Regions from separate parts of the Streptosporangium sp. NPDC003464 genome, predicted to be linked through region 2. Evidence: riboswitches for the same ligand, from Rfam matches in the RefSeq annotation. Region 2 holds a riboswitch; each other region holds the start of a gene.
What was found. Region 2 has a riboswitch for cyclic di-AMP ahead of ACWDS7_RS09245 (hypothetical protein). Riboswitches for the same ligand answer to the same signal wherever they lie in the genome.

Region 1 (4,226 bases), on a different contig from region 2:
CATTCGTCGATGCTTTTCCTCTGTCGTGCGCGTTGCAGGGCTTCATGCTCCTCCTGCGGGCGCAGGGTGATGCGTCGGCCTTTGGCCCCGCGGGTGCAGAGGTCCCGGCTGGGGCAGTCCTTGCAGTCACGCATCGAAAAGCGCACGCGGATGACCGGGGTTCCGCCTTGGTCGGTTTCGTTGGCCCAGGGCAGGCTGGTGGCTCCGGCGGGGCAGGTCATGACGCGGTTGTCCCAGTCGATGGTGAAGTCGCTGACGGCGAAGCCGTTGCCCTCGGCGCTTTGCCAGGCGTTGTCGGGCATCATCGGTCCCAGCAGCTCGATGCCGCGGCGATCGGCGCGTGCGAGGTTGTGCGCGCTCATGTAGCCCTTGTCGGCCAGATGCACCGCCGGTGTCAGCTCGTGCGAGGCCAGGGCCTCCTGAACCTGGTCGGTGGCTTCGTAGTCGCTGCCAGGCGACGGGGCGGTGATCACGTTGGTGATCAAATGCGGGGCGTCGGTGTCGCACGTCTCGGTGAGGTGCACCTTGTAGCCGTCCCAGTGCGAGTCGCGCTTGGTTCCCGATCAGGCCTCGCCGTCATACGGAGAGATCTGGCGGATCGTGCCTGGCGGCTGCTCGTCAGGGGCTCGCCAGCGCAGTTGATCGTCGATGGTGACGTACTGCTGGATCCATACGTGGCGCAGCGTCTGCACCGCGGGGAGGTCGCGCAGCCATCCGGGAGCGGCCGGGCGAGTACACCGCACGCAGGACGCCGTTCCCGTCGGCGCCGATCTCGTGGCCAAGTCGAATGCGCTCAGCCTTGTTCTGGGGCAGTCGATAGTCCTCAACGCGAGCCTCGTAGCGCTCGAACCACCCACGTTCGGCCTGAGCGAGCAGCCAGTCAGGTGCGGCGGCGGCCAGCGCGTTGAGCGCGGCGCGCACCGTTTCATGCACCTGCTCCAGCCGATTCATCGTGCGCATAGCCGTGAGCACATGGGTGGAGTCCGTCCGCTGCCGATCACCGGCTCGCAGCAGCCCGGCGGTCATGGCACGCTCCAGGATCGTGTCCAGCAGGCTTTGTTCAAGCGACCCTGCGATCAGGCGAGCCCGGAACTCGCTGAGCACCGAGTGGTCGAAGCCGGCGTCGGTCAGCTCTGACCCGAGCGCGTACTTCCAGTCGATCCGCGCCCGCACGGCCTCAGCCGCCTGCCGGTCGGACAATCCCTCGCCGAACTGCAGGATCGACACCAGCGCCAGCCGAGCAGGGGACAGCGCTGGCCGGCCACGAGCGGAGAACGCCACGGCGAAGTCACCGTCCTGGAACAGGACACCCAACGCATCTCGGATGCGGATCGCCAGGCTGCCTTTCGGGAAGGCTGCCCGGGCTACCATCAGGGTTGCCGTCGGGATCTGATCTGGACCAGTCGAACGCAGCGACACCCACGACTCCATCCGCGAGCAAGAACGACAATAGCGGCCCCGTGATCACAGACGTGATCACGGGGCCGCTGCTTTTTGATCTACTTCGCCAACGGTGTCTCCACCGGGGATGGGCGGGGCCGATTCCCTCCGTCAGCCGCCGGGGCGGACCGCTCCGGCGAAGGAGGACTTGTAGTACCCCTTCAGCCGCACGGTCCGGACCGTCTTGCCGCTGCTCGGCGAGTGGACCATCTTGCCCTTGCCGACATACATGCCCACGTGGCCCTTGCCGTAGAAGAACAGCAGGTCACCGGGGCGCAGGCTGCGCCACGAGACCTTCTTCCTGACGGCGCGGTACTGGCTGTGCGTGATCCGGGGGAGGGAGACGCCGGCCTTGCGCCACGCGTACTGGACGAGCCCGGAACAGTCGAACGCGCCGGGACCGGAGGCTCCCCACCGGTACGGATCGCCGATCTGCTTCGTGGCCGCCGAGACGGCCTTGGCCGCCTTCGCCTTCTGTCGTGCGACCTTGCTCGTGCCGGCCTTCCTGGTCTTGCCCGTCCCGGCCTTGGCGGCCTTCGCGGTGCTTTTGACCTGGATGACATGCACGTTGTCCGTCTCCGCCTGTGCCGCCGCGGAGCCCAGCGCGACCGCTCCGGAGGAGGCGGTCAGGGTGAGTGCGACACCGCCGAGGGAAAGGCGGGCAAGGCGCGACAGACGAGGGTTACGCAGGGTGGTAGACAGGATTTCTCCTTGGGACTTCCACTGATGCCTACCGGGTTAGCTGACGGATTCGGGCGGGGAAGTCGCCCTACGGCATGACATATGCCGATTCACCCCTGGCCATACCTTGAGGGCCCTTGGGTCCCCGGTTCCATGCCTCCTGGCTGCACGGATTCGGCAGGCCGCCGCGGGTGGGGTCCGACCCCTCAGGGGAGCGGCGGCCAGTTGGATTCTTTAGCGGAATGCCGGCTTCCGGGCAGGCATCCATCGCGGTGACATGGCGTGCCACCGCGACGCCAGAAGGTACTCCGATCCCCAAATTTCAGCAAAGCAATGCAAAGGAAATGGAGATCGACAAGGACTTCCGAAGTTCCGTAATCCCTGCGTGATAGGCGGTTCTCTTATCCCGTTATGACTCTCGTCACATTCTCCTGAGCATCATGTGAAGATCGTCTTTTATGTAACATCAGTCACACTTATTGCGATCTTCGATCCCCGCCGGCGGAGCGGGTCGCCGGGCCAGGACTCGCAGGCGTTGTCCGCCTCCGCGGTGATCGCCGCCAGGCGGCTCCGGTCGGCGTCGACGTCGGCGTCGGCGTCGAAGACCCCCTCCTCGCCGTAGCGGGCGGTGAACGTGCCCGCGCCGTCGACGCGCCGCTCCTCCAGCACCCTGCCGATGCCCAGGGCATAGGAGAGCACGGCCGGGGGCGGGGCCCACCCCACGCCCCCGGGCCGGGTGGTCCTGGCGGTCCGGCCCGCCGTGTCGTAGACCGTGGCGGTGGTGGCCGCCAGACCTCCCGGGTCCCGGGCGGCCGCGCGGGACATCGACGCCCCCGCTGAACGCGGACGCCTCTCACGAGAGCCGCGGCGAGGGGCGTCCGGCGGACCTGAGGCAGGGCCGTACGCCTGGCCCGGAGCGGCCGGCTACTCCAAGCGCCTGACCGTCAGGGGCGGACGGACACTCCGGGAGACCGGCGGTCGGGGCGGACGGACGCTCCGGGAACGGACATTCCGGGAGAGGCCATCAGGGACGGACAGCCATCGCAGGCACCCGGCGGTCAAGAACAAGCCCAGGCGCCCGGCGGGCAAGCACAGCGGGCGGCTGCTCCGGGAGACCGGCCGTCAGGGGCGGACGGCCCCGACCAGGCGGCGGCCGTAGGCCGACAGGGGGACGACCTTGACGACGTCTCCGGTCTGCGGGGCGTGGACGATCCGGCCGTTGCCGGCGTAGATGCTCACGTGGCCCAGGCCCTCGCTGAAGATGAGGTCTCCGGCCTGGAGCTCGCTCAGTGAGACCTTACGGCTCGCGCCCCAGCTCCACTGCTCCCAGGTCGTACGGGGGAGGCTGACGCCGCCGCTGCGCCAGGACGCCTGGACGAGGCCGGAGCAGTCCCAGCCGCCCGGACCCGTGCCTCCGTACTGGTACGGCTTGCCGATCTGGGCGAAGGCGAAGTCCAGGGCGGCCCGGGCGTTGCCCGAGGCCGGGCCGTTGTACTGGATCCCGGTGCTGTTGGGGTTGCCGGTCTTGAAGGTGCCGAGCTCGCGCAGCAGCTTGGTCTGGGCCCTGACCATCTTCTCGACCTTGGCCTTCTCCGCGGCCAGCTCGTCGCGTGTCGCGTCGGCCTCGCCCAGGGCGACCTTGGCCTTGTCGCGGTTGTCGCGCAGCGCCTTGTTGGCCTCGTCGAAGGCCTCCAGGGAGCGGGCGCGGGCGGCGGACATCTGCTCGGCCCTGGCCAGGCCACCCAGCAGCAGCCCGGGGTCGGGCTGGCTCATCAGGCCCTGCCAGCCGGTCACACCGGCGAGCTGGTAGCTGCTGACGGCCATCGTGACCAGCTCCTGGCGGAGCCCGGCGACCTTGGCGTTCTGGCGCGTGAGATCGGTGTTGAGCGTCTCGTACTTCTTCCGGGCCTTCTTCAGCTTCTCGCCGGCCTGGTTGTACTTCTCGACGACCTTGTCGGCCTGCTCGTTGAGCTTGTCCAGCTTCTTCTTGGCCTGAGCGACCGTCGGTTTCGGCTCGGCGAGAGCCCCGCCGACCGGCAGCAGGAGCAGCGCGAGGGCCAGCCCTGCGGCCATCGGCATCCGCCTGAATCCAACCGGCATACCTG
Region 2 (4,226 bases):
CGGACGCCGGGGTCGCGAACGGCTCAGGCGCCTCCGCGTGGAGCAGCCCGGCTCCGGCGGGCAGCGCCACGGCCAGTACCACCAGGGCCCAGTCCAGCGCCGCCGTCCCCCGCCAGCCCACCGCACGGCCGTGCCGGTGGGCGTCCCGTCGGCTGTCGTCGTGGCGGAGCCGGGGGAACGGGCGGGGGCGGCCGAGGGCGGGGGAGGAGGCGGCCGTGAGCGGGAGGCGGGCCTGGACCGTCCAGCCGCGGGGCGGCGGGGGAGTCCGCGCCGTCTCCGGCGCGGACGCGGGTCCGTACGGCGGGGCGCGATGCGGGAGGGGGCCGGTGCGCCCGCTGGTGCGCAGACCGCTGTCCGGGCCGGTGCGCCCGCTGGTGCGCGGGTCGTTGCCCGGGTCGAGGCGCCGGCCGGTGCGTGGGTCGCTGTCCGGGTCGCTGTCCGGGTTGCTGTCCGGGTTGCTGTCCGGGGCGGGGCGCGGGCCGGCGTGCAGGGTGCCGCCGAGGGCGCCGACGGCCCGGCGCAGGGTGGCGAGGCCGGCGCCCGTGCCCAGGCCGGAGACGGTCGCCGGGCCGCCGTCGTCGGTGACCGTAACCACCAGTCGGCCGGTGGCGGCCTCCGCCGCCGGGGGGCCGGCGACGACGGATGTGACCCCCGGGTCGCTGGCCGGAGCGGGCACCGGGCCGGTGGCGGCCGGTGCCGCCGAGGTGTCGTGGACGGCTTCCACCCGGACGTGGACGGCGGCGCCGGTGGCGTAGCGCATCGCGTTCGTCAGAGCCTCGCGGACCACGCGGAAGGCGACCGCGGCGAGTTCGGGCGGCGCGGTGGCGACCGTGCGGTGGTAGGTCACGCCGGGACGGCCGATGAGGAGGGTGTCGATGTCGCCGAGGGCGAAGGTACGGCCGCGGCGGTCCAGGGCGCAGAGGCGGTCGAGTTCGGCCACGGCCTGGCGGCCCGCGTCGGCGGCGTGGGTGACGGCCTCGGCGGCGCGGACCGGGTCGTCGAGGCGGAGGGCGGCGGCCGAGGCGACCACGATCCCGGTGAGCCGGTGGGCGGCCACGTCGTGGAGTTCGGCGGCGAGGCGGTCGCGTTCGGTGATGGCGGCCAGCCGGGGCACGGCCTCGGCGGCGGCCCGGTAGGCGGCGAGCGCCGCACGGTCGGCCCTGCGGCGACGGTGGGAACGCCCGATGGCCCATGCCATCGCGGCGCCGCCCGCCGTGAGCCCTCCCGCGCCGACGGAGTCCTGGAGACTCCCGCCGTGCATGACGGCCACGAGGGTGACGGCCGGCGCGGCGGCGACCGCTCCGATCGCCGCCGGCCCGGCCGTGCCGTACACCGCCAGTGCGTAAAGGACCGTGAGGAGCACCGCGCAACCGAGGGCGATCAGCACGGGCCCACACTACTGTCGGCATCGCCTACGGCCGCGGGTCCCGGGCGGCGCTCACCCGGACGGCGGACCCGGGCCGCCCGCCGGATCCGCCGGGACGCCGGAGCCCGGGGGCTGGGAGAAGCCCGTGGACGGTGGGTGCGGGAGCCGTTGACCGGGCTGGGACCGGTGGCCTTTTCCCGCCGCCGGCGTCGGCGGTGCCGATCTCGTCCCGGTCCTGCGGCGGATGGATGCCATGACCGCGGCTTTGCCCGGGATGGGGACGGGCGTTCCTGGATCTTCCGGAGAGCGGGCACAGGCCCGGCTGATGGGTGTTTTCCTCGACTCATAGGCGTGTACGGAGGTAATGAGGGCCGCCGACAAAGGGCCGGCACGCCGGCCGCGGCCATGGTGAGGGAGATCCCGCCCCTGTCCGCCGAGGGGCCGCATTCAGCCGGGAGAAGGGGCGTATCCCCAGCTCAACAGCTTGATCACTGATAAGCCGTTAAGTAACTCTCCTAACAGTTCCAATGGGGTCGGCGTTCCCGGTAGGCACGGTCAAGGCTTGACCAATGGCCTTTTCTTGGCTGTTGAGGTAGATCTTCTGGGGTTTCCATGGGTTTTGTTTTGCTTTGTCCCTGAATGGGGGGTAGTGTCCTATTCGTGATCGGTTGGCGACCTGCCCTTCAATAGAAGGAGCGGCCGGCCGACGTCGAATCCCGGAGGCCCTCAGGGTCACGGGAACCGGGGACCCACTTCTTGGGGTGAATCCGCCGCGAACGTGCGGCGGTAGGGCAACTCCACCGCCCGAATCCGTCAGCTAACCCGGTAGACGAGATGGAGAGGAGATCACCACATGGGGCACCACGCCCTCTTGCCGCCGGCGTCCACCCCGTTGGTGCCGGCCCTCTAAGACTTCCTCGCCGCGTCCGAACGCGGCCCCCCGCCGCGCTCCGCGTAGCGCCAGCACAGCTTGCTACGCCTCTTCTGTCCTGTGAGCGCGTATCCGCCTGCGCCTCTTCACGGCGCACGCGCCTCCCCGTTCCCTCGCGAAAGAGTCTTTTTACCTCATGCGTTTCTCCCTTGGTATGCGTAAGAACCGTTTCGTGGCCGCCGCCCTCCTCGGTGCGAGTGTCCTGACCTCCTCGGCCGTCGTCTCGGCTCTCCCCGCAGCGGCCGACACCGGCGCCTCCACCCCCGGCTCCGGCTCCGGCTCCGAGGTCGCCCTCCTGAAGGGCTCGACCAAGGCCTCCTACTTCTGGGACGACTCCTCCGGCCGCGCCGGGGACACCGGCCTGCCCGCGAGCGGCAAGCCGATGCAGAAGGGCATGATCGCCAGCCCGAGCTGGCCGCTGATGACCGAGGGTTACGTCGTCTACAAGGGCAAGAAGGCCAAGTTCTTCGTCGGCGACCGCGGCCCCGGCGTGCCCTCCAGCAGCGGTGTCATGATCGACCTCGACGCCAAGACCTTCGCCGACCTGACCGGCGGCACGTTCAACTCCGACACGCTCGGTGTGGACGGCAACGGTGGCATGGGCCACATCAAGGTCGACTACGTCATCACCAAGTGGGGCAGCGGCCCGGGCAAGAAGAACCAGCCCGTGCCGTTCTCCGCGGGCGCGTGGGGCCGGATCGACAACAACCCGGCCACCCCGCCGCAGGTGGTCAACAAGTAACCCCGAGGCTCGCCTCCCCAGCGAGACTCGCCCCCGCAGAAGCTCGCCTCCCGCGAAGACAGGAGCGGACGCCCACACCGGGCGTCCGCTCTTGCTCTCATTTCCACAGAATGACATTCTGTCCGGCATGACCAGCATGGCATCCGGTGCGGCGGGAGCGCCATGACCCGGCGCGCCCGGGCGAACGGCATCGAGCTCGCCTACGACACCTTCGGCGCGCCCGGAGGCCGCCCGCTCCTACTGATCATGGGGCTCGGCGCCCAGCGCATCCACTGGGACGAGGGGCTCTGTGAGCTGCTCGCCGACCGCGGGCACCACGTGGTCCGCTTCGACAACCGGGACGCCGGGGAGTCCACCCACCTCCACGGCGCCGCCGTGCCCGCCTTCGGCGGCGACGGGCAGCCCCCCTACCTGCTGGGCGACATGGCCGACGACGCCGCCGGGCTGCTCGACGCGCTCGGGTGGGAGTCCGCCCACGTGGTCGGCGCCTCGATGGGCGGCATGATCGCCCAGACGCTGGCGATCCGCTCCCCGCACCGGGTGCGCAGCCTCACCTCCATCATGTCCACCCCCAGCGTGCACGCCGCCCCGCCCACCGAGGCCGCGATGGCGGCGCTCATGGCGCTCGTCTCGCCCGACCGCGAGGCGGCCATCCGGCAGTCGCTGCTGACCTGGGAGGTCATCGGCTCGCCGGGCTACCCGCTCGACCGCGAGCGGATCGCCCGGCTGGCCGGGCTGAGCTACGACCGCTGCTACGACCCGGCGGGGACGGCCAGGCAGCTCGCCGGGATCATCGCCTCCGGCGACCGCGCGCCGCTGCTGAAGAACATCACGGTGCCCACCCTCGTGATGCACGGCGAGGACGACCAGCTCGTGCCGCTGCCCGGCGGGGTCGCCACGGCCGAGGCGGTCCCCGGGGCCAGACTGATCACCTTTCCCGGCATGGGCCACGACCTGCCGCGCCCGCTCTGGCCCGAGTTCGTCGCCGCGATCGACGAGCTCACCTCCGCCGCCGAGCGTTGAGCTCCGGTACGGCCCGCGCCTCCCGGGGCGCAAGCCGTACCGGAGGATCAGATTTCGAGCTTCTCCTCGATGCCGCGCATGTTGTGCCGCGCGAGCGCCAGGTTGGCCCGGCTGCGGTCCAGCGCCAGATAGAGGAAGAGCCCCTTGCCGCCCCGGCCGCTGAC
Region 3 (4,226 bases), on a different contig from region 2:
GTCGAGCTGATCGCCTACGACCCCTACCTGCAGCCGGCCCGCGCCGCGCAGATGGGCGTCCGCCTGGTCTCGCTGGAGGAGGCCCTGCGCGAGGCCGACTTCATCACCGTGCACCTGCCCAAGTCCAAGGAGACGATCGGGCTCATCGGTGACAAGGAGCTCCACACGGTCAAGCCGTCGGTGCGCCTGATCAACGTCGCCCGCGGCGGCATCATCGACGAGAACGCGCTCTACTCGGCGATCAAGGAAGGCCGCGTCGCCGGCGCCGGCATCGACGTCTTCCCCAAGGAGCCGGTCACCGACAGCCCGCTGTTCGAGCTGGACCAGGTCGTCGTCACCCCGCACCTGGGCGCCTCCACCCACGAGGCCCAGGAGAAGGCCGGCACCCAGGTCGCGCGCAGCGTGAAGCTCGCCCTCGCCGGGGAGTTCGTGCCGGACGCGGTCAACGTCCAGGGCGGCGTCGTCGCCGAGGACGTCAAGCCGGGCCTGCCGCTGGCCGAGAAGCTCGGCCGGGTCTTCACCGCCCTCGCGGGCGAGGTCGCCACCAGGCTTGACGTCGAGGTCCGCGGTGAGATCGCCTCCCAGGACGTCCGCGTGCTGGAGCTGGCGGCGCTCAAGGGCATCTTCACCGACGTGGTCGAAGACTCGGTCACCTACGTCAACGCCCCGCTCCTGGCCAAGGACCGCGGCGTGACCGTCGAGCTGGTCACCAGCTCCGAGAGCCCCGACTGGCGCAACGTCGTCACCGTCCGCGGCGTGCTGGCCGACGGCCGCACGGTCTCGGTCTCGGGCACCCTGTCGGGCCCGCGTCAGATCACCAAGATCGTCGAGGTCAACGGCTACCAGATGGAGATCGAGCCGACCGACCACCTGTCGTTCTTCACCTACACCGACCGCCCCGGCATCGTCGGCGTCGTCGGCCGCATCCTCGGCGACCACAGCATCAACATCGCCTCGATGCAGGTGGCCCGGGACGCGAAGGGCGGCAAGGCCCTCATCGCGCTGACCGTCGACTCCGCCATCCCGGCCGACGTGCTCGACGTGATCGGCGCCGAGATCGGCGCCGACAGCGGTCGCTCGGTCGACCTGGCCGACTAGCGCGCACGGCGACGGCTGCCGTCCCCGGGAAGCCGGGGGCGGCAGCCGTTGTGCGTCTCAGCATGTGAGAAGTGTGTACGGAGTGCGGGACGGTGTCCGTACGGGCAGGTAACCTGGCAGGAAATGCGCCAGGTTCTCGCACTCATTACCTGCCGCGGCGGGGCCTGACAGGGCAGGCCGGCAGCCCGCCGCGGTGTGGCGGCGCACGCCGGCCCCGCGCCGCCGGTCCGCGATCCGGACCCGCGGCACTCAGGCCCGGTCCGATCCGTGACCGGAGTCCGGACCATCTCTCCCTGCCCGCATGCGACCGAGATGAGAATCGCCATGTACGACATGTATCCCTGGAACCGTCCCGAAGACGCCGAAGACGAGGCCGCCGACGCGCTCCAGACCGCCCTGGACCGCCGCGACAACGGGGGCGCTCCCACCCGCTAGCCGGGTAGGGCTCTCATCCCGACCCGCGGGGCGCCGGTCCGGGTGACCGGCGCCCTCCGGGGATCAGGGGGTGGCCTGGAGCATCGTGGGGGCGGGCTGGGCCGCGAGCTTGGCCTGTTCGGCGGCGAGCTTCACGCCCGCGCGGTCGGGGCGGACGCCGCCGACGAACGTGCTGCGACGCCAGGAGTTGAGCTTCTCCTCCTTGACCACGTCGCCGGTCTGCGGGGCGTGGACCATGTAACCCGGCTTGGTGATCATGCCGACGTGCCCGAGATTGTGGAAGAAGACGAGGTCGCCGGGCTTGAGGTTCTTCCAGGAGACCTTCTTGGAGAACGCCGCGTACTGGTCGGCGGCCACGCGGGGCAGCTTGATCCCGGCGGCGCCGTAGGCGCGGAGCATCAGGCCGGAGCAGTCGAAGCCGCCGTTGCCGGTGCCGCCCCAGACGTAAGGCGTGCCGCGCTTGGACATGGCCCACTTCACGGCCTTCTTCCAGGCGGGCACGGGAGCATCCTTGGTGACGATCTCCTTGAGCTTGGGCCCGGTGAGCGGCGCGGTGGCGGTGACGGGGGCGGGGGCGTCGGCCTTGGGAGAGTCGGCCTTGGGGGAGTCGGCCAGCGCGAGGGACGGGGTCGCGAGCACGGCGGCGCCGGCGACGAGCAGGGACAGGACGCGGGGGTGAATCTTGCCGGACAGGATGGTTCCTTCCATAGGGCCGGCCGGGTTAGCTGTCGGGCTCGGGCGTGGAGGCCGCCCTACGGCGCGCGAAGCGCTGATTCGCCCCAAGGGATCCGTGAAGGCGGCTCAGGACATGGCTCCGCCAGGCGAAGCGCGGAGTCCTGGGCGGCCGTGGGTCCCGGAAGTGGTTCCCCGGCTCCGCGCAGGCCGAAGGGGGGACGGCCCGGCGGATTAGGCATCGGTTCGAATGCAGAGGACCATAACGAAACTTAACGAAAGGGTCAATACGTCGCAAAAGCGGACAAAGGGATCATAAGAGCCAGGACAGCTGTGGATCATGAGGTCCCGTACGCGCGAAAATGTCCGATGGGTGAGATCGGTGTTCGATTACCGAGACGGACCGGTAAGGTGCCTGCATGGATTCGCGCAACATTCGTCTGGCAGTCATCCCCGGGGACGGGATCGGAGTCGAGGTCGTCACCGAGGGCCTGAAGGTGCTCGAAGCGGTCGGCACGAAGGTGGAGACCGTCACCTACGATCTCGGCGCCAAGCGCTACCACCGGACCGGTGAGACCCTTCCCGACGCGGTCCTGGACGAGCTGCGCGGATACGACGCGATCCTGCTCGGCGCGATCGGCGACCCCAGCGTGCCGCCGGGCATCCTGGAGCGCGACCTGCTGCTCAGGCTCCGCTTCGAGCTCGACCACTACGTCAACCTCCGTCCGGTCAAGCTCTTCCCCGGCGTCGAGACCCCGCTGGGCAAGGCCCGCCCCGAGGACATCGACATGGTCGTCGTCCGTGAGGGCACCGAGAGCCTCTACGCGGGCGCGGGCGGCGTGCTGCGCCGCGGCACCCCGCACGAGGTCGCCACCCAGGAGTCGCTGAACACCGCCTTCGGCGTCGAGCGCGTCGTCCGCTACGCCTTCGACAAGGCGCTCGGTCGTCCCCGCAAGAAGCTGACGCTGGTCCACAAGACCAACGTGCTCACCTACGCCGGTGACCTCTGGGCCCGCACGTTCGACCGGGTCGGCCTGGAATACCCCGACGTCCAGACCGACTACTGCCACGTCGACGCGGCCTCGATGTTCTTCGTCACCCAGCCGGAGCGGTTCGACGTGATCGTCACCGACAACCTCTTCGGCGACATCATCACCGACATCGGCGCCGCCGTCGCCGGCGGCATCGGCCTGGCGGCCAGCGGCAACATCAACCCCGACCGGACCGCGCCGAGCATGTTCGAGCCGGTCCACGGCAGCGCCCCCGACATCGCGGGCCAGGGCAAGGCCGACCCGACCGCCACGATCCTGTCGGTCGCCATGCTCCTGGACCACCTCGGGCTGGCCGACGAGGCCGCCAAGGTCGAGCAGGCCGTCGCCGACGACCTGGTCGAGCGGCTCACCGGCTGGACCGGCCGGACCACTCACGAGATCGGTGACGACATCACCGCCCGAGTAGCCGGCTGACAGAGCCGCCTCCCCCACCCAGACGCGTCTGGCGGCTCACAAGAGCTGTCAGGCGCGTCTTTGTTTATCCCGGCAGTGCCGGTTTTCGACACAGATGCAGTAGTTTCCCGTTACCTGGGTCCATCGCAGAATGGATCCAAGGGCAGACCGCCTCAAGAGAAGGATCTCCGCCATGACCACCGCTCAGAAGCTCAGCTTCGACGTGCAGCTCTCCGACCACGCTCGCACCGCAGCCGAGCGTGAGCAGGTACTGGCGAGCCCCGGGTTCGGGCAGGCATTCACCGATCACATGATCTCGATCGACTACACCGAGGGGGAGGGCTGGCACGACGCGCGGCTCACGCCGTACGGCCCGCTGAGCCTGGACCCGGCGACCGCGGTCTTCCACTACGCCCAGGAGCTCTTCGAGGGCCTGAAGGCCTACCGCCAGGAGAGCGGCGCGATCGCGTCCTTCCGGCCCTACGCCAACGCCGCCCGCTTCAACCAGTCGGCGGTGCGGATGGCCATGCCGGAGCTGCCCGAGGAGGCGTTCGTCGAGTCGCTGGAGCTCCTCGT
Region 4 (4,226 bases), on a different contig from region 2:
CGGGTCGTGTGCCGCGCAGCGCGGGGCCACCAGGCGGGCGACAGCCGTACGGGGGGCCCACCAGCGGGCGGCCAGACGGTCGAGTAATTCCGGCCGGGTCAGCGCATAGCGCAGAAACTCCATTTCCAGCGTGCTCCAGGCCGTGTGTCGATCGGCCACCCCGGCCAGATAGTCGCCGAATGCCGCAAAGGCGGTCTCGTCGTCCTCACATTGGGAGGGGATTTCCCCGACGCCGTCAAGGGGGTGGGCGGCGTGCTCGTCGAAGAGTGCGAGGAAGAGGTCATCTTTTCCGGTGAAATGTGAGTAGACGGCACCGACCGTGTGGCCCGCCCTGGAGGCGATCTCGTCGACCGAGGCCCCGGCGAAACCTTGTTCTGCGAAGACTTCGCCCGCGGCGGCCAGCAGGCGCTTGCGGGTGCGCGCCTTGGCTTGGCTGCGACTTAACCGCAAAGGCACTGACATATCATGAGTACTTCACGTAGCGGACGCTATGTCAATAGCGTCCGTCGCCCCTATGGAGATCGGAGCTTGACGACCTTTGAACAAGGCGTTTACCGTTCCTGACGGGCGGCCTTGATTCCAACATACTCACGCCTGAGTTCAGTGCGGGGGGAGCGACTCCAGATGGCATATCCCGAAGTGGATTCCCGTCGCGGCGAAAGCCTCCTGGGCATGGGCGAGATCGGTCTAAGTGACGAAGATCTCGTGCTCCTGGCAGAACTTGCCAAGGGCGTCACCGTGGACCGGGTGGGGCGTCGTCTCGACATCAGTGGCCGGACCGTCCGGCGCAGACTCCGTGGGATCTGCGACCGCATCGGTGTCGCCACGGCGATCGAGGCCGTGGCCTGGGCCGCCCGCCGCCGTCTGATCTAGCTCCTGCGGAGGGCCGGCCCGCCGCCCGGCCCGCGGCCTCGGCAGGAACCCGCGGTCCGCGACCTCGGCAGGGGGATCGCGGTCGCGGCCTCAGTCAAGGATCCGGCCTCGGTAAGGGATCCCGGAGACCCCGGCCGCCGCGGCCCCAGGCCCGGCGGCTCAGTCCGCGACCCGGACGCCTCCGGCGAAGGGCCGGTTCTCGATCGAGGCGATGTGGATGACGTCACCGGTCTGGGGGGCGTGGACCATCAGGCCGGCGCCGATGTAGATCCCGACGTGGTGCAGGTCGCTGTAGAAGAAGACCAGGTCGCCCGGGCGGAGCTGCTCCTTGGAGATGTGGGTGCCCGCGGTCCACTGGTCGCCGGTGTAGTGCGGCAGGCTGATGCCGACCTTCTGGTAAGCCCACATGACCAGGCCGGAGCAGTCGAAGGAGTTGGGCCCCTCGGCGCCCCAGACATACGGCTTGAGCTGCTGGCTGAGCGCCCAGCGGGCGGCTTCGGCGGCCTTGCCGCTGCCGACGACCGGCACGCTGATCTTCACCCGGTTGCCCCGGGTGGTCTTGGCCCGGCTGCGCACCTCGCTGAAGAGGTCGCTCTCGACCCTGGTGACGAGCCGCTCGATCTTGGTGCGCTTGGCGCCGATGTCGGACAGGAGGTCCTTGACCTCGGCGGTGCGGGCCTTGGCGCCGGCCTGCGCCCGCTCGGCGGCCTTGATCGCCTGGGCGACCTGGGCGACCTCCTCGTTCTGCTGCTGCTGGAGGGCGTAGCTCGTGGTCGCCAGGTCGAGGAAGGTGTCGGGGTCGGCGGACTGGGTGAAGGCGAGGGTCGAGCCCAGGCCCCCCGACATGTAGTTGCTCTGCGCCAGGAGACTGGCCTTGGTGCGCCGGGCCGCCAGCTCGGACTCGCTGACGGCGAGGGTCTTCTTGGCGCTCGCGGCGGCGCGCTGCGCCTGCTTGAGCTTGACCCGCCCGCCGTTGTACTGCTCGGTGAGCGTTTCGATCTCGGTGTGCAGCTTCTCGACCTGTTTGGCGAGCTCCTGGAGACCGGGCTGCGGGTCGGCGGTGGCCGAGACCAGAGGGGTGCCGAGGGTCAGGGAGGCGAACGCCAGTCCGATGACCGTCATGCGGCGGGTGAGTCCACGTGAGGCGTGTTCTCGACGGCGGGCATGTCTGCCCGCGCGCTCTCTCCCACGGTCACGCGTGCGCTTCACCAACAGGCTCCTCTCTCGGCCGCCTACCGGGTTAGCTGACGGGTTCGGGCCGGAGGCAGCCCTACCGAGGGTGCTGGTGCCACCTCGGATTCACCCCGGGGGACTAAAGGGTGGGTCCCCGGTTCCCCGGGTCCGGGGATTCGGCGGTTCAGCGCTTTAACATCGCTGACATCGAGCACGGACATTAGTGCAATTGGAGGTTCATGCTCAACCAGAACTACAAACTCGGTAGAGCTTTCACAACTGAAATGTCACGAGGAGATCACGCGACTTCATGATCGACATGCACTCCAAGCTGGTTTTATGGGGCGCCGGGGCGGCTCGGCCGGAGGTCTCCGCAGCTCCATGACCATGTGAAAGGCGAGTTCCGCTCCTCCGTCCACACCTTCAGCCCAGCGTCATGAATCAACTACTGAGGGTCATCTGGTGGCTATGGGTCACGAGTTAAGGGTGAGCCGTAATTCGAGCGCTCCGAGGACGTACGCTGATCGGTCATGGAGCAGGTTGCGCAGCATTCCTCCACCCCGGCCGCGGACGGCGCCGGGACCGTGGGGCGGCCGCAGGCCGACGCGGCGGGCGTGGACGCGGGGCAGGGGCCGCCGGGCCGGTCGGAGGCCGCTCCGGACGCGGCCGCGGTCACGGTACGGCGTGCCCGCACGCCGGACGTGCGCGCCATCCGGCGGCTCGTCGACACCTACGGAGGAGCCGGCCCGCGCCTCCTGGAGAAGGCCACGGTCACCCTGTACGAGGACATCCAGGAATTCTGGGTGGCCGAGCGGGCCGGCGCGGTCGTGGGCTGCGGGGCGCTCCACGTCCTCTGGGAGGACCTCGCCGAGATCCGCACCGTCGCCGTCGACCCCGCCTGCCGGGGGCTGGGCATCGGCCACAAGATCGTCTCCGAGCTGATCCGCACCGCCGGCGGACTCGGACTCCGCAGGGTCTTCTGCCTCACCTTCGAGGTCGAGTTCTTCGCCCGGCACGGATTCCGCGAGATTCAGGGCACGCCCGTCTCCCCGGAGGTCTACGCCGAACTTCTCGCCTCATATGACGAGGGTGTCGCCGAGTTCCTCGATCTTGAGCACGTCAAGCCGAACACCTTGGGAAACACCCGGATGCTGCTCCATCTGACGCGCGATCAGGGCTGACGTGACCTTGACGGTTACCGATCAGAAAGATGACTGTTGATACCTATCTCGATACCTTGTGCTGCAGCAAGCATGTGAGCCTCACATATGGCCACATGCGCCGTCGAAGTAGTGAGGTGACGCGGTGAGCACCGGACAGCCGCCGTATCAGGATGATCCCGACCGCGATCGCACACCGTCGGGACAGCCGGAGTACGGACAGCACAATGCGGGTCGAGCCCCTGGCGAACATGATCCCGACGTGACAATTGTGGGATATCGATCGGATGCCTCACAGCCGCACACCGGTCCGGGGCAGACCCAGCCCGGTTACGGTCAGCAGCAGGGCTACGGTCAGCAGCAGGGCTACGGTCAGCAGCAGGGCTACGGTCAGCAGCCGGTGACCGGCGCCTACGGCCAGCAGCCCGCCTACGGGCAGCAGCCCGCCCAGCCGGACTACGGCCAGCAGCAGGGCTACGGCCAGCAGCCCGCCTACGGGCAGCAGCAGTCCTACGGCCAGCAGCCCGCCCAGCCGGACTACGGGCAGCAGCAGGCCTACGGTCAGCAGCAGGGGACCGGCGCCTACGGGCAGCAGCAGGGCTACGGCCAGCAGCCGGTGACCGGCGCCTACGGCCAGCCCGCCCAGGAGCAGTCCTACGGCCAGCAGGGCTACGGTCAGCAGTCGGGGACCGGTGCCTACGGTCAGCCCACCCAGGAGCAGTCCTACGGCCAGCAGCAGTCCTACGGCCAGCAGCCCGCCCAGCCGGACTACGGGCAGCAGCAGGGCTACGGCCAGCAGCCCGCCTACGGGCAGCAGCAGGGTTACGGCCAGCAGGCTCCGGCCTACGGCCAGCAGGACGCCCAGCAGGGCTACGGGCAGCAGCAGGCGTACGGCCAGCAGCAGGCGTACGGCCAGCAGCCCGCCTACGGGCAGCAGCAGGGTTACGGCCAGCAGGCTCCCGCCTACGGCCAGGGATACGCGCCGCAGGGCGCGACGCCTCCCGGCGCCCCCGCTCCGCT

Region 1: it holds a riboswitch for cyclic di-AMP, as region 2 does, so the genes downstream of both, ACWDS7_RS18280 (C40 family peptidase) here and ACWDS7_RS09245 (hypothetical protein) in region 2, are expected to answer to the same signal.
Region 3: it holds a riboswitch for cyclic di-AMP, as region 2 does, so the genes downstream of both, ACWDS7_RS12330 (C40 family peptidase) here and ACWDS7_RS09245 (hypothetical protein) in region 2, are expected to answer to the same signal.
Region 4: it holds a riboswitch for cyclic di-AMP, as region 2 does, so the genes downstream of both, ACWDS7_RS28675 (C40 family peptidase) here and ACWDS7_RS09245 (hypothetical protein) in region 2, are expected to answer to the same signal.

Annotation. Positions count from the first base shown of each region.
Region 1 covers NZ_JBSFPS010000073.1:14,450-18,675, reverse strand. The annotation lists partial or broken gene ACWDS7_RS18285 (IS1182 family transposase) at 1-1,419, opposite strand, end outside; gene ACWDS7_RS18280 (C40 family peptidase) at 1,552-2,007, opposite strand; cyclic di-AMP (ydaO/yuaA leader) riboswitch at 2,153-2,311, opposite strand; gene ACWDS7_RS18275 (hypothetical protein) at 2,578-2,946, opposite strand; gene ACWDS7_RS18270 (NlpC/P60 family protein) at 3,244-4,200, opposite strand.
Region 2 covers NZ_JBSFPS010000028.1:23,346-27,571, forward strand. The annotation lists gene ACWDS7_RS09240 (histidine kinase) at 1-1,387, opposite strand, end outside; cyclic di-AMP (ydaO/yuaA leader) riboswitch at 2,064-2,213, shown strand; gene ACWDS7_RS09245 (hypothetical protein) at 2,452-3,039, shown strand; gene ACWDS7_RS09250 (alpha/beta fold hydrolase) at 3,202-4,062, shown strand; gene ACWDS7_RS09255 (hypothetical protein) at 4,110-4,226, opposite strand, start outside.
Region 3 covers NZ_JBSFPS010000042.1:14,249-18,474, reverse strand. The annotation lists gene serA (phosphoglycerate dehydrogenase) at 1-1,098, shown strand, start outside; gene ACWDS7_RS12335 (hypothetical protein) at 1,411-1,533, shown strand; gene ACWDS7_RS12330 (C40 family peptidase) at 1,597-2,241, opposite strand; cyclic di-AMP (ydaO/yuaA leader) riboswitch at 2,229-2,456, opposite strand; gene ACWDS7_RS12325 (3-isopropylmalate dehydrogenase) at 2,625-3,671, shown strand; gene ACWDS7_RS12320 (branched-chain amino acid aminotransferase) at 3,844-4,226, shown strand, end outside.
Region 4 covers NZ_JBSFPS010000149.1:232-4,457, reverse strand. The annotation lists gene ACWDS7_RS28685 (TetR/AcrR family transcriptional regulator) at 1-456, opposite strand, end outside; gene ACWDS7_RS28680 (LuxR family transcriptional regulator) at 625-873, shown strand; gene ACWDS7_RS28675 (C40 family peptidase) at 1,033-1,995, opposite strand; cyclic di-AMP (ydaO/yuaA leader) riboswitch at 2,088-2,238, opposite strand; gene ACWDS7_RS28670 (amino-acid N-acetyltransferase) at 2,661-3,227, shown strand; partial or broken gene ACWDS7_RS28665 (RDD family protein) at 3,469-4,226, shown strand, end outside.